2 regions of the Enterobacter vonholyi genome follow, and region 2 is predicted to be linked to the other one. Evidence: predicted binding sites of a transcription regulator. Region 2 holds the regulator's gene; the other holds the start of a gene.

Region 1 (5,790 bases), 1.8 Mb from region 2:
CGCGATAATTAATTCACGCATCAGGGGCTTGAGGGCGCCACCGGCGACGGGAATATCGGTGCGCCCAAGCAGCGTCAGCATGCGCAAAACGTTACGCAGGGTTTTATCCGGCGTCTGGTTTCCGGCGGAAGAGGTGACGGCTTTGACGTCGAGTTCAGGGGAGGCAAGTGCAAGAACGAGCGCGATCGCGTCATCATGACCCGGATCGCAATCGAAAATGATGGGTTGTGCCATAGCGTTCTCCATTTATAGCGTTATTTTGTGACAAGGTTAACGCTGCAATGTGACGCCGAATAGATAAAGAGAGTTAAAGCGTGAAGCAGTGCGCAATCCGCAGATTGCGCACCGGGAAGATTAGTGCAGGATTTTGGCGAGGAAATCTTTCGCACGTTCAGATTTCGGGTTGGCGAAGAACTCCTCTTTCGGAGAATCTTCGACAATTTTCCCTTCGTCCATAAAGATCACGCGGTTGGCCACCTTACGTGCGAAGCCCATTTCGTGGGTCACAACCATCATGGTCATCCCTTCGTGCGCCAGCTCGACCATCACGTCCAGCACTTCGTTGATCATCTCTGGATCGAGCGCCGACGTTGGCTCATCAAACAGCATCGCCACCGGATCCATGCACAGCGCGCGGGCGATCGCCACACGCTGCTGCTGGCCGCCAGAAAGCTGCGCCGGGAACTTATCGGCATGCGCCGAGAGCCCAACGCGTTCCAGGAGCTTAAGGCCTTTCTCGCGCGACGCTTTTTTATCACGCTTAAGCACTTTTACCTGCGCCAGCGTCAGGTTCTCAATAATGGAGAGGTGTGGGAACAGCTCAAAATGCTGGAACACCATGCCAACGTGAGAGCGAAGCTGGGCGAGGTTGGTTTTCTTGTCGTTGACTTTGGTGCCGTTGACGACGATCTCACCCTGCTGGACCGGCTCCAGTCCGTTAACAGTTTTGATCAGCGTCGATTTACCGGAACCGGACGGCCCGCACACCACTACCACATCACCTTTTTTTACCTCGGTGGAGCAGTCGGTCAGCACCTGAAAGTGCCCATACCATTTAGAAACATTTTTCAGGGAAATCATTATACCGTCCTTTTCTTCAGCCAGCTGACCAACAGCGACGCGCTTAAACTAATCACAAAATAGACCGCACCCGCAAAGAGCACCATCTCAACCTGCGTACCATCACGTTCGCCGATGGTTGACGCGGTACGGAAAAAGTCTGCCAGACTCAGAACGTAGACCAGCGAGGTATCCTGGAACAACACGATACCCTGGGTAAGCAGGAGCGGAACCATGGCGCGAAACGCCTGCGGCAGAATAATGAGCTGCATGGACTGCCAGTGCGTCATCCCCAGGGCCAGCGCGGCGCTGGATTGCCCACGGGAGATACTCTGAATGCCCGCTCGGATAATCTCAGAGTAGTAAGCGGCCTCAAACATTGAGAACGCCACCATGGCGGAGATCAGACGGATATCGGTTTTCGGCGACAGCCCCAGCACGTTTTGCAGGAAGCCGGGCACAATCAGGTAAAACCACAACAGCACCATCACCAGCGGGATGGAACGGAACACGTTAACGTAGGCGGTTGCAAACCATGCGAGCGGCTTAAAGCTCGACAGGCGCATGACGGCCAGCAGGGTGCCCCAGACGATACCGACGATGATGGCAATGACGGTGATTTTTAAGGTAATCATCAGTCCATCAAGCAGGTAAGGCATGGATGGAACGACAGAACTCCAGTCAAATTCGTACATTATTTGCCCCCCATGTTGCCCGGCAGGCGAATTTTGCGTTCAACCAGGTTCATCACCAGCATGATGAAAGCGTTAATCAGAACATACGCGAGCGTGATCGCGGTGAAGGATTCCCACGCGTGAGCGGAGTAATCCAGCAGTTTGCCCGCCTGCGCGGCCATATCGACCAGGCCGATAGTCGAGGCGATGGCCGAGTTTTTCACCAGGTTCATCATCTCTGAGGTCATCGGTGGAACGATAACGCGGTAGGCGTTTGGCAGCAGCACGTAGCGGTAGGTTTGGGGCAGCGTCAGGCCCATCGCCAGGCCCGCATTTTTTTGTCCGCGCGGCAATGACTGAATGGCGGCACGCACCTGCTCGCAAACGCGCGCAGCGGTAAACAGCCCCAGACACATCATGGAGGAGACAAAAAACTGCACGTTCGGATCCAGTTCCGACTTGAACCACATGCCAATATTTTCCGGCAGCAGTTCCGGGATAACCAGATACCAGGTAAAGAATTGCACGATCAGCGGAACGTTACGGAACAGTTCCACATACAGGGTGCCAAGTGTTGAAAGAAAGCGGTTAGGGACGGTGCGCAGAATACCGAACAAAGAACCGACAAGAAACGCGATAATCCACGCCGTTATCGATAATGCCACGGTGACCTGAAAGCCGCTCCACAGCCAGCCAAGATAGGTGGTGTTGCCGAACGGGGCTTGTTGCAGGAATATGCCCCAGTTCCAGTCGATTGACATAATAAACTCCAGAAAAAAAAGGGTAGCAGCGCTACCCTCGAAGATTGGTGAGAAGCTCATTTTTCGCGCTGAGTGGGGAACGACCACTCAACGTATAGTCTGTCCATGCTTCCCGACAATCGAGAGGGCAGGAGATCCCGCCCCTGTTGTTCTAATTAGTTAAGAGCCTTGTCATTTGGAGATTTGAACAGCGCTTTCATGTCGTCAGACAGTTCAAAATTCATGTTCAGGTTTTTCGGTGGAATCGGGTTCTTGAACCATTTGTCGAACCATTTTTCCGCTTCGCCGGAGGTCTGCACCTGAGCGATGGTGTCATCGATCAGCTTTTTAAACTGCGGATCGTCTTTACGCAGCATACAGCCGTAGGCTTCTTTCGACTGCGCGGTACCGACGATATCCCAGTTGTCTGGTTTTTTCGCTTTCGCACGCTCGCCCGCCAGCAGGGCGTCATCCATCATAAATGCGACGGCACGACCGCTTTCCAGGGTACGGAAGGAGTCGCCATGGTCTTTCGCGCTGATGATGCGCATGTCCATTTTCTTCTCGTCGTTCAGTTTGTGGAGCAGCACTTCTGACGTGGTACCGGAGGTCACGACAACCGCTTTACCTTTCAGGTCAGCGAAGTCTTTGATCTCACCGCCTTTCTTCGTCAGCAGGCGGGTACCCACGACAAAGATGGTGTCAGAGAAAGCAGCCTGTTTCTGACGCTCCAGGTTGTTAGTGGTGGAGCCACACTCGAAGTCAAAGGTGCCGTTTTGCAGCAGTGGAATACGGTTCTGTGAAGTGATTGGGATCAGCTTCACCTGCAGGTCAGGTTTGTTCAGCTTTTTCTTCACGGCTTCAACGATGGCGTTGGAGTAATCCTGTGAATAGCCCACGACTTTTTGCGTGTTGTCGTAGTAAGAGAACGGGACAGAAGATTCACGGTGGCCGACCACGATAACGCCGTTTTTGGCAATCTTGTCGAGAGTACTGCCTGCTGCAGGCGCATCTTCAGCGTGAACCACGCCTGCAGACATTCCCATAACCAGCATTGCTGTGGCCAGTTTACGTAATTGCATACCCAACTCCTTTTTTATCAGCGCCAGCGACGCATTGATACCCATTGTGATGTTGTTATATCTCGCGCAATGCGAGTGCAGTGTTATGCAAGCTTGTTAACATTTAGTCTGGCTTAATGTAAAGATTTTGCTGCGTTATTGTTTATTTTTGCGAAGCGCGCCGCACCATTCAGAGGCAAATATCTCCCGTTGCACCGTTACGGTGCTGCCGGTGATCTACGCTGGTGCGACAAAGTTGCACGTTAAGCCAAACTGCGTTTACCTGAATAAACAAAGCAATAGGCGTGCCAGTTTTAAGATTTGGGAGGGATTGCCGGGTAAGGCGTAGCCGCCACCCGGCAACAGAAGGGAAGGTTATTTACGACGCTGGCGCAGGCTCATCAGCACCGCGCCAAAGCCGAATAGCGCGGTCAGGATCCACAGCGGCCAGTTGCCGGTGCGCGCATATGGAGTCAGGCCTGTGGTTGGCGTGACATTCGTGGTCAGCACTTCTCGGGTAAACTGCGGGATCATCGCCTGGATTTCACCCTGCGGACCAATCACGGCGGTGATGCCGTTGTTGGTGCTGCGCAGCAGCGGACGCGCCAGCTCCAGAGAGCGCATACGTGCCATCTGGAAGTGCTGCCACGGGCCGATAGACTTACCAAACCAGGCATCGTTGGAGATGGTCAGCAGATAGTCTGTATCAGGGCGGAAGTTATCACGCACCTGCTCGCCGAGGATGATTTCGTAGCAGATAGCCGCCGTCAGGGCTGCGCCGTGCGCGTGCAGCTGAGGCTGTACGTACGGGCCGCGGCTGAAGGAGGACATCGGCAGGTCGAAGAACGGGGCCAGCGGGCGCAGAATCGACTCCAGCGGGACAAATTCACCGAACGGCACCAGATGGTTCTTGTTGTACCGGTCAGTGGAGTGGTAGCTGTATTCGCTGTCTTTTCCGAGCGTAATGATGGTGTTGTAGGTGTCGTAGCGGTTCTGCTGATTCAGACGTGCATCGACAATCCCGGTGATTAGCGTGCTGCCACGCGAGAGCAGCAGGTCGTTCATCATGTTGAGGAACGGCTGCTGGTTGATCTCCAGATCGGGAATGGCAGACTCCGGCCAGATAATCAGCTGCGATTTGCCCATCACCTCTTCGGTGGCGTTGGCGTAGATCTTCAGCGTGTTCAGCAGCTCTTTCTCGTCCCACTTCATGGACTGCGGGATGTTCCCCTGAACCATGGAAACCTGCATGGCGCGCGCGGGCTCAGGCGTGAACCACTGGATATAGCGTAGCGGGAAGGGCAGGGCGAACAGCACCAGCGCCACAACCAGCGGCTTCCAGCCGCGCGTGACCAGCGCCAGGACCAGCAGGCCGCTGACCACCATCAGCAGGAAGTTAATGGCCTCAACGCCCATGACCGGCGCCAGGCCCTTGAGCGGGCCGTCAATCTGACTGTAGCCGAACTGCAGCCACGGGAAGCCGGTCAGCACCCAGCCGCGCAGGAACTCCGTGATTTGCCAGACCACCGGTGCGGCAATGGCGACGCGCAGCCAAGTGGTTTTGGGCCACAGGCGAGAAAGGATGCCGGCGAACAGGCCGGTATAAAGCGAGAGATACGCGGCGAGCAGTACCACCAGGAAGACGTTTACCGGGCCAGGCATACCGCCAAATTGGGCGATGCTGACGTAGACCCAGTTAATACCTGAGCCAAACAGCCCCAGTCCCCAGAAGTAGCCGATAGCGGCAGCCTGTACCGGACGACGGTTCAGGGTCAGACCCTGAAGCCCCATCAGGGAGAGTATGGCCGCGGGCCAGATATCGTAAGGAGAAAAAGCCAGCGTACCGCTGGCTCCGAGTAACAGCGCCAGCAGCAAACGGACGCGCTGGCGTTCAAGCAATGGGGCAAATGCCATTTACATTAATCTTCCAGTTTTGGCACCGGTGAGTCGTCCGGCGTTCTGACGTGAACCTGTATAATACGTCGGCTGTCGGCCATGGCTACTTTGAACTGGTAACCGTCGATGTCAACGGTCTCACCGCGCGCCGGGAGATGACCAAAGGCCTGCATCACCAGCCCGCCAATGGTATCGACCTCTTCATCGCTGAAGTGGGTCCCGAAGGCGTCGTTGAAGTCCTCAATGGAGGCCAGCGCGCGCACGGTCCAGGTGTGGCGGCTGAGCTGACGGAAGTCGATATCCTCTTCTTCGTCGTACTCGTCTTCGATTTCGCCCACGATCAGCTCAAGGATATCCTCG
Region 2 (5,790 bases):
CAAGCTGAGCATGTCTGAAGCGGCGCTGCTCGCGGCTGTTCTGCCTAATCCCATTCGTTTTAAAGCCAGTGCCCCGTCAGGGTACGTGCGTAGCCGTCAGGCGTGGATCATGCGCCAGATGCGTCAGTTGGGAGGGGACGGGTTTATGGAGAGCAATAAATTAATGTAGGGCGGGTAAGCGCAGCGCTACCCGCCTGAATAGCAGATCTTAATCTTCGTCAAACCCTGCATTAAACAGCGCGATCACAGCCGCCAACGCTTCCTCTTCCTGAGGTCCGGTGGCTTCGACTTCAATCTGGCGCCCTTTGGCGGAATCCAGCATCAGCAGGGCGATCACGCTGTTCGCTTCCGCTTCGGTACCTTCGTCATTCCGCAGCAGAACTTCTGCATCGAAACCCTGCATCAGCTCAAACAGCTTCATCGCCGGGCGGGCGTGCATGCCCAGCTTATTGGTGATCTCAACGGTCTGTTTTACGGTCATGTTTTACGTTTTTCCAGCGTGCGATGACGGGACTGAACGTTCTTACCGCGCGAGCGGAAATAGTCGGCCAGCTGTTCGGCGATATAAACCGAACGATGTTTACCACCGGTACAGCCAATCGCTACCGTCAGGTAGCTACGATTGTTTGTCTCCAGCATAGGTAACCATAGCTCAAGGTAGCTTCGCGTCTGGTAGATAAAATTGTGTACTTCTGTGTGCCTGTCGAGGAAGGCCGCGACGGGTTTGTCCAGGCCTGTCATGGGACGCAGCTTCGGATCCCAGTGCGGGTTCGGCAGGAAGCGCACGTCGAAAACATAATCCGCATCAATCGGGATACCGTGCTTGAAGCCAAAGGATTCGAACACCATCGTCAGTTCACGCTCGCGTTTACCCAATAACCGGGTACGCAGCATTTCTGCCAGCTCGTGAACGGACATCTCAGAGGTGTCGACAATCAGGTCGGCACGAGAACGCAGTGGCTCCAGCAGATCGCTCTCTTCATCGATAGCACTCTCCAGAGAGAGGTTCTTACTGGAAAGCGGGTGCAAGCGACGGGTATCGCTGTAGCGACGGATTAGCGTATTGCGGTCTGCATCAAGGAACAGCAGCTGAGGCGAGAACGTGTCAGGCAGGTTGCTCATTGCCTGTTCGAAGATCTCTGGCGATTCAGGCATGTTACGGACGTCGATACTGACGGCTGCAGAGGTTTGTCTCTCCGCAAGCGTGCGCGCCAGATCGGGCAACAACACGACCGGCAGGTTATCAACGCAGTAAAAACCCATGTCTTCCAGCGCCCGCAGAGCAACGGATTTCCCCGACCCTGAACGGCCACTGACAATCATCAGCACCATGTTCCGTTTCTCCTCAGGACAACAGATGTGAAGGCCATCTCCTGGTTATGCATCATCCTGATTGCCTTCTGCTTCAGTGATAATTTGGTAGAGCTCTTCATCACTTTGGGCCGAGCGCAGTCGACGGCAAATAGTTTTATCGGCCAGACGTTTTGCGACCAGCGACAGCGTATGCAGGTGGGTTTTCGTCTGATCGGCAGGCACCAGCAGCGCGAAAAGGAGATCGACGGGCTGGTTATCAATGGCATCAAAGGCGATGGGTGTTTCAAGCTGCACAAACACACCAACGGCACGCAGGGTATCCTCTTCCAGTTTGCCGTGCGGGATCGCGATGCCGTTGCCGATACCGGTACTGCCCATTTTTTCACGGGTCAGAATCGCTTCGAACACCACCTGCGGCGGCAGGCCCAGCTGTTTAGCAGCCAGTTCACTGATGATCTCCAGCGCACGTTTTTTGCTCTGGCAGTGAACCGCACTGCGGGTACATTCCTGGTTAAGGACATTGCTCAGTTGAAGAGCGGAATCGTTGTTCATCATAATTTCACCTAAGCGCTAACTGTACAAATGGCCTGTTGTGTTTCACAACAGGCCGTCCTGCACCCGTTAACTGCCCGGACAATTAGTGTTGTTTCAGTTTATCTTTATGTTTATTGAGCTGTCGCGCAAGCTTATCAATCAAGCCGTCGATAGCAGCGTACATGTCTTGCCCTTCCGCACTGGCATGCAGTTCACCCCCGTTAACATGCAGGGTGGCATCCGAGATATGAGTCACTTTCTCCACTTTCAACACAATATAGACCTGATTGATCCTTTCGAAATACTGCTCGAGTTTTGCAAACTTCGCGTTCACGAATTCGCGTAAAGCCTCAGTAATTTCGACGTTTTGTCCAGTGATGTTGAGCTGCATAGTGTCTTCCTTATCGGTTGTGTCAGACCAGCTGTTTACGCTGGTTGGACGGCGGAATGGATAAAGACTCTCGATACTTCGCAACAGTACGACGTGCCACCATAATACCCTGATCGGACAGCATGGTGGTTAACTTACTGTCGCTTAGCGGCTTCGCGGGGTTCTCCGCGGCGATCAACTTCTTCACCAGGGCACGAATGGCCGTTGACGACGCTTCACCGCCGCCCTCGGTATTCACATGGCTGGAGAAGAAATACTTAAGCTCAAAAATACCGCGTGGACTGTGCAGATACTTCTGCGTGGTGACACGGGAAATGGTTGATTCATGCATCTCGACGGCCTGGGCGATATCCGCCAGCACCATCGGTTTCATATACTCTTCGCCCTGCTCAAAGAAAGCCTGCTGCTGTTCGACAATACAGCGGCTGACGCGTAGCAGCGTATCATTTCGGCTCTCAAGACTTTTGATCAGCCATCGCGCTTCCTGAAGATTGCTACGAATATATTGATTGTCGGAGTCGTTACGCACGCTGGTGCACATGGAGGCATACTGCTGGTTGATTTGCAGGCGAGGGATGCTGTCTGAATTCAGTTCAACGACCCAGCGGCCATTGTGTTTTCTGACCAGCACGTCCGGAATAACGTACTCAGGCTCGCTGGTCTGGATTGACTGTCCCGGGCGTGGATCGAGTGACTGGATCAGATTCACCGCTTCTTTCAGCACATCTTCTTTCAGGCGCGTGACGCGCATCAGGGTGCGGAAATCGTGGTTCGCCAGCAGATCCAGGTGATCGCTGATGATCACGCGCGCCTCGTCGAGCCATGGCGTCTCTTTGCTGAACTGAGAAAGCTGGATTAGCAGGCAGTCGCGCAGATCTTTTGCGGCTACGCCTACCGGATCGAAACGCTGGATGCGCTTCAGAACGGCTTCAACTTCCTCAAGCTCTATCTCTTCGTCGCCCATGCTTTCCAGAATATCGTCAAGCGTGACGGTCAAATAGCCGGTGTCGTCAACGGCATCGACAATTGAGGTGGCAATCGCGCGGTCGGTATCGGAGAAGGGAGTGAGTTCCACCTGCCACATCAGGTAATCCTGCAGCGACTGAGTGGTTTCTCCCTGATAGACCGGTAGCTCATCATCCTGGTAGTCCGCACGCGTACCGGAAGGCGTTCCGGCGGTGTAGATTTCATCCCAGCTGGCATCCAGCGGAAGCTCGTCGGGCATCTCTTTTTGTTCGAGTGCGTCGGCGGTATCAAGCGCTTCAGTGTCCTGTGACTGCTGAGTATCTACCTCGTCATGAAGATCGGTTTGTTCCAGCAGGGGGTTGCTGTCCAGCGCCTGCTGGAGCTCCTGCTGAAGTTCTAACGTGGACAGTTGCAACAGGCGAATTGCCTGCTGTAGCTGCGGCGTCATCGCCAGTTGTTGGCTGAGCCTTAATTGCAAACCTTGCTTCATGTTCAGAGCATTTTTCTCCGGTTCGGCGTTACGTTACCTCTACCCTATCAGAGTCTGAAGTCTTCCCCAAGATAGACGCGCTTAACATGATCGTCTTCGAGGATCTGCTGCGGCGTACCGTGGGCGATCAGATTGCCCTGGCTCACAATATACGCGCGTTCACATACGGCCAGCGTTTCTCGGACGTTGTGGTCGGTGATCAGTACGCCAAGCCCGCTGTCGCGCAAGTGTTCAATGATACGTTTAATGTCGATAACCGAGATCGGGTCAACACCCGCAAATGGTTCATCCAGAAGGATAAATTTAGGGTTTGCGGCCAGCGCACGCGCGATCTCAACGCGACGACGTTCGCCCCCGGAGAGTGCCTGACCGAGGCTGTCGCGCAGATGCTCAATGTGGAACTCTTCCATCAGCTCGTTGGCACGATCCTGACGCTGTTCGCTGGTCAGATCGTTACGAATTTGCAGGACCGCCATCAGGTTGTCGTAAACGCTAAGACGACGGAAAATGGAGGCTTCCTGCGGCAGATAGCCGATCCCGCGACGCGCGCGCGCGTGAAGCGGCAGAAGACTGATGTCTTCATCGTCAATGATTATGTTGCCGGCATCGCGCGGCACAATGCCAACGACCATGTAGAAGGTTGTCGTTTTACCCGCACCGTTAGGGCCAAGCAGCCCCACGATTTCGCCAGAGTTGACGGTCAAACTGACATCTTCTACGACACGGCGGCCCTTATAGGCCTTCGCGAGGTTTTTTGCAGTTAATGTTGCCATAACGGATTAGTTACTCTTCTTCTGTGCCGGGGCCTGGCCCTTGCCTTTGTCCTGCAGCTGCGACGGAACCAGTACGGTCGTGACGCGTTTACCTTTCTCGCTGGAGGCCTGCATTTTTTGCTCTTTCACCAGATAGGTGATTTGGTCGCCGGTAATGTTGCTGTCCAGCTGTTCCAGATACGCGTTTCCGGTCAGGATTACCAGGTCCTTCGCCAGCTCGTAGTGCATATGCGAGGCGCGGCCTTTTACCGGCTTGCCATTGTCCTGCATCTGGTAGAAGGTTGCCGGGTTGCCGTAACCATCAATGATCTCTTTGCCCTGCTCGCCACCCGGACGGGTCACGACCACTTTGTCAGCGTTAATTTTGATGGTGCCCTGGGTCATGACGACGTTACCCGTGAAGGTGACGACGTTACCCTGCATATCGAGAGACTGGGTGTCGGACTCGATATGAATCGGCTGGTCGGTATCGCCCGTTACAGCAAGCGCGGGGAGACTGGTCACCAGCATCGCGCTGGCGATAATTACTTTAAGGCTGAGTTTGTTTGTTTTGAATTTCATAGGAGGTTCTAACCTTTTCAATCAGCTCGGCGTTCTTGCTGCGTAAGTTCCCGCGCATTCTCAAACCGCTGGAATTAAATGTTGTGCCATACAGTGTGACCAGATCCTGCGACGTCACGTCCTGGGTTACCAGGTTGATCTGGGCATTATCCGTCGTAATTTTTCGCAGTTGCGAGTCAGCGGTCAGGGCGTTGACTTCAACGTGGCCGTACAGATAAAGCATACGGTCATTTGTCAGTTTGGCCCGATCTGACTTAATTGACCACGTCGGCACTTTGTCTTTATCGAATGTGGTCATCACCGGTTGGGTAAACCACGAAATACCGTCATCTGAAAAATATTCAACATGCTGGGCAATCAGGCGATAGTTCAGCGCGCCTTCCGGGCTGTAGACCACGGTTTCGCTGTGATCGCTTTTATAGGTTGGATCGCTATTGTTAACCACTTCTGTTTGCGTATCGTCGCGATCGGCAAGGTTCACACCAATCAATACCAGTGCGACTAGCGAAAGCAAAATGATAATCCAGCGTCTGGTTTTACTCATATCGATTGCCCTTTGGCCTCATCAAGCTTGCCCTGCGCCAGCAGGAGCAGATCGCAGACTTCACGGACGGCACCACGGCCCCCGTTGATGTGGGTAACGTAGTCAGCGCGCGGGATCAGCAGCGGATGCGCATCGGCAACGGCGATGCTCAGCCCGACCTCAGTCATCACAGGCCAGTCAATCAGATCGTCCCCGACGTAGGCCACGTTTTCCGGTG

What was found. The regulator sigma-54, encoded in region 2, starts transcription at its own class of promoters, with help from an activator protein. The targets are predictions, from matches to a motif close to GTTGGCACANNTTTCGCTNT.
Region 1: the regulator sigma-54 is predicted to act here: its motif matches at 3,828-3,847, upstream of AB3N39_RS05860 (amino acid ABC transporter substrate-binding protein).

Annotation. Positions count from the first base shown of each region.
Region 1 covers NZ_CP162152.1:1,243,772-1,249,561, forward strand. The annotation lists gene rihA (pyrimidine-specific ribonucleoside hydrolase RihA) at 1-234, opposite strand, end outside; gene AB3N39_RS05845 (amino acid ABC transporter ATP-binding protein) at 355-1,080, opposite strand; gene gltK (glutamate/aspartate ABC transporter permease GltK) at 1,080-1,754, opposite strand; gene gltJ (glutamate/aspartate ABC transporter permease GltJ) at 1,754-2,494, opposite strand; gene AB3N39_RS05860 (amino acid ABC transporter substrate-binding protein) at 2,650-3,555, opposite strand; gene lnt (apolipoprotein N-acyltransferase) at 3,910-5,448, opposite strand; gene corC (CNNM family magnesium/cobalt transport protein CorC) at 5,454-5,790, opposite strand, start outside.
Region 2 covers NZ_CP162152.1:3,938,310-3,944,099, reverse strand. The annotation lists gene mtgA (monofunctional biosynthetic peptidoglycan transglycosylase) at 1-169, shown strand, start outside; gene npr (PTS phosphocarrier protein NPr) at 209-481, opposite strand; gene rapZ (RNase adapter RapZ) at 478-1,332, opposite strand; gene ptsN (PTS IIA-like nitrogen regulatory protein PtsN) at 1,378-1,869, opposite strand; gene hpf (ribosome hibernation promoting factor) at 1,952-2,239, opposite strand; gene rpoN (RNA polymerase factor sigma-54) at 2,262-3,695, opposite strand; gene lptB (LPS export ABC transporter ATP-binding protein) at 3,743-4,468, opposite strand; gene lptA (lipopolysaccharide ABC transporter substrate-binding protein LptA) at 4,475-5,029, opposite strand; gene lptC (LPS export ABC transporter periplasmic protein LptC) at 4,998-5,573, opposite strand; gene kdsC (3-deoxy-manno-octulosonate-8-phosphatase KdsC) at 5,570-5,790, opposite strand, start outside.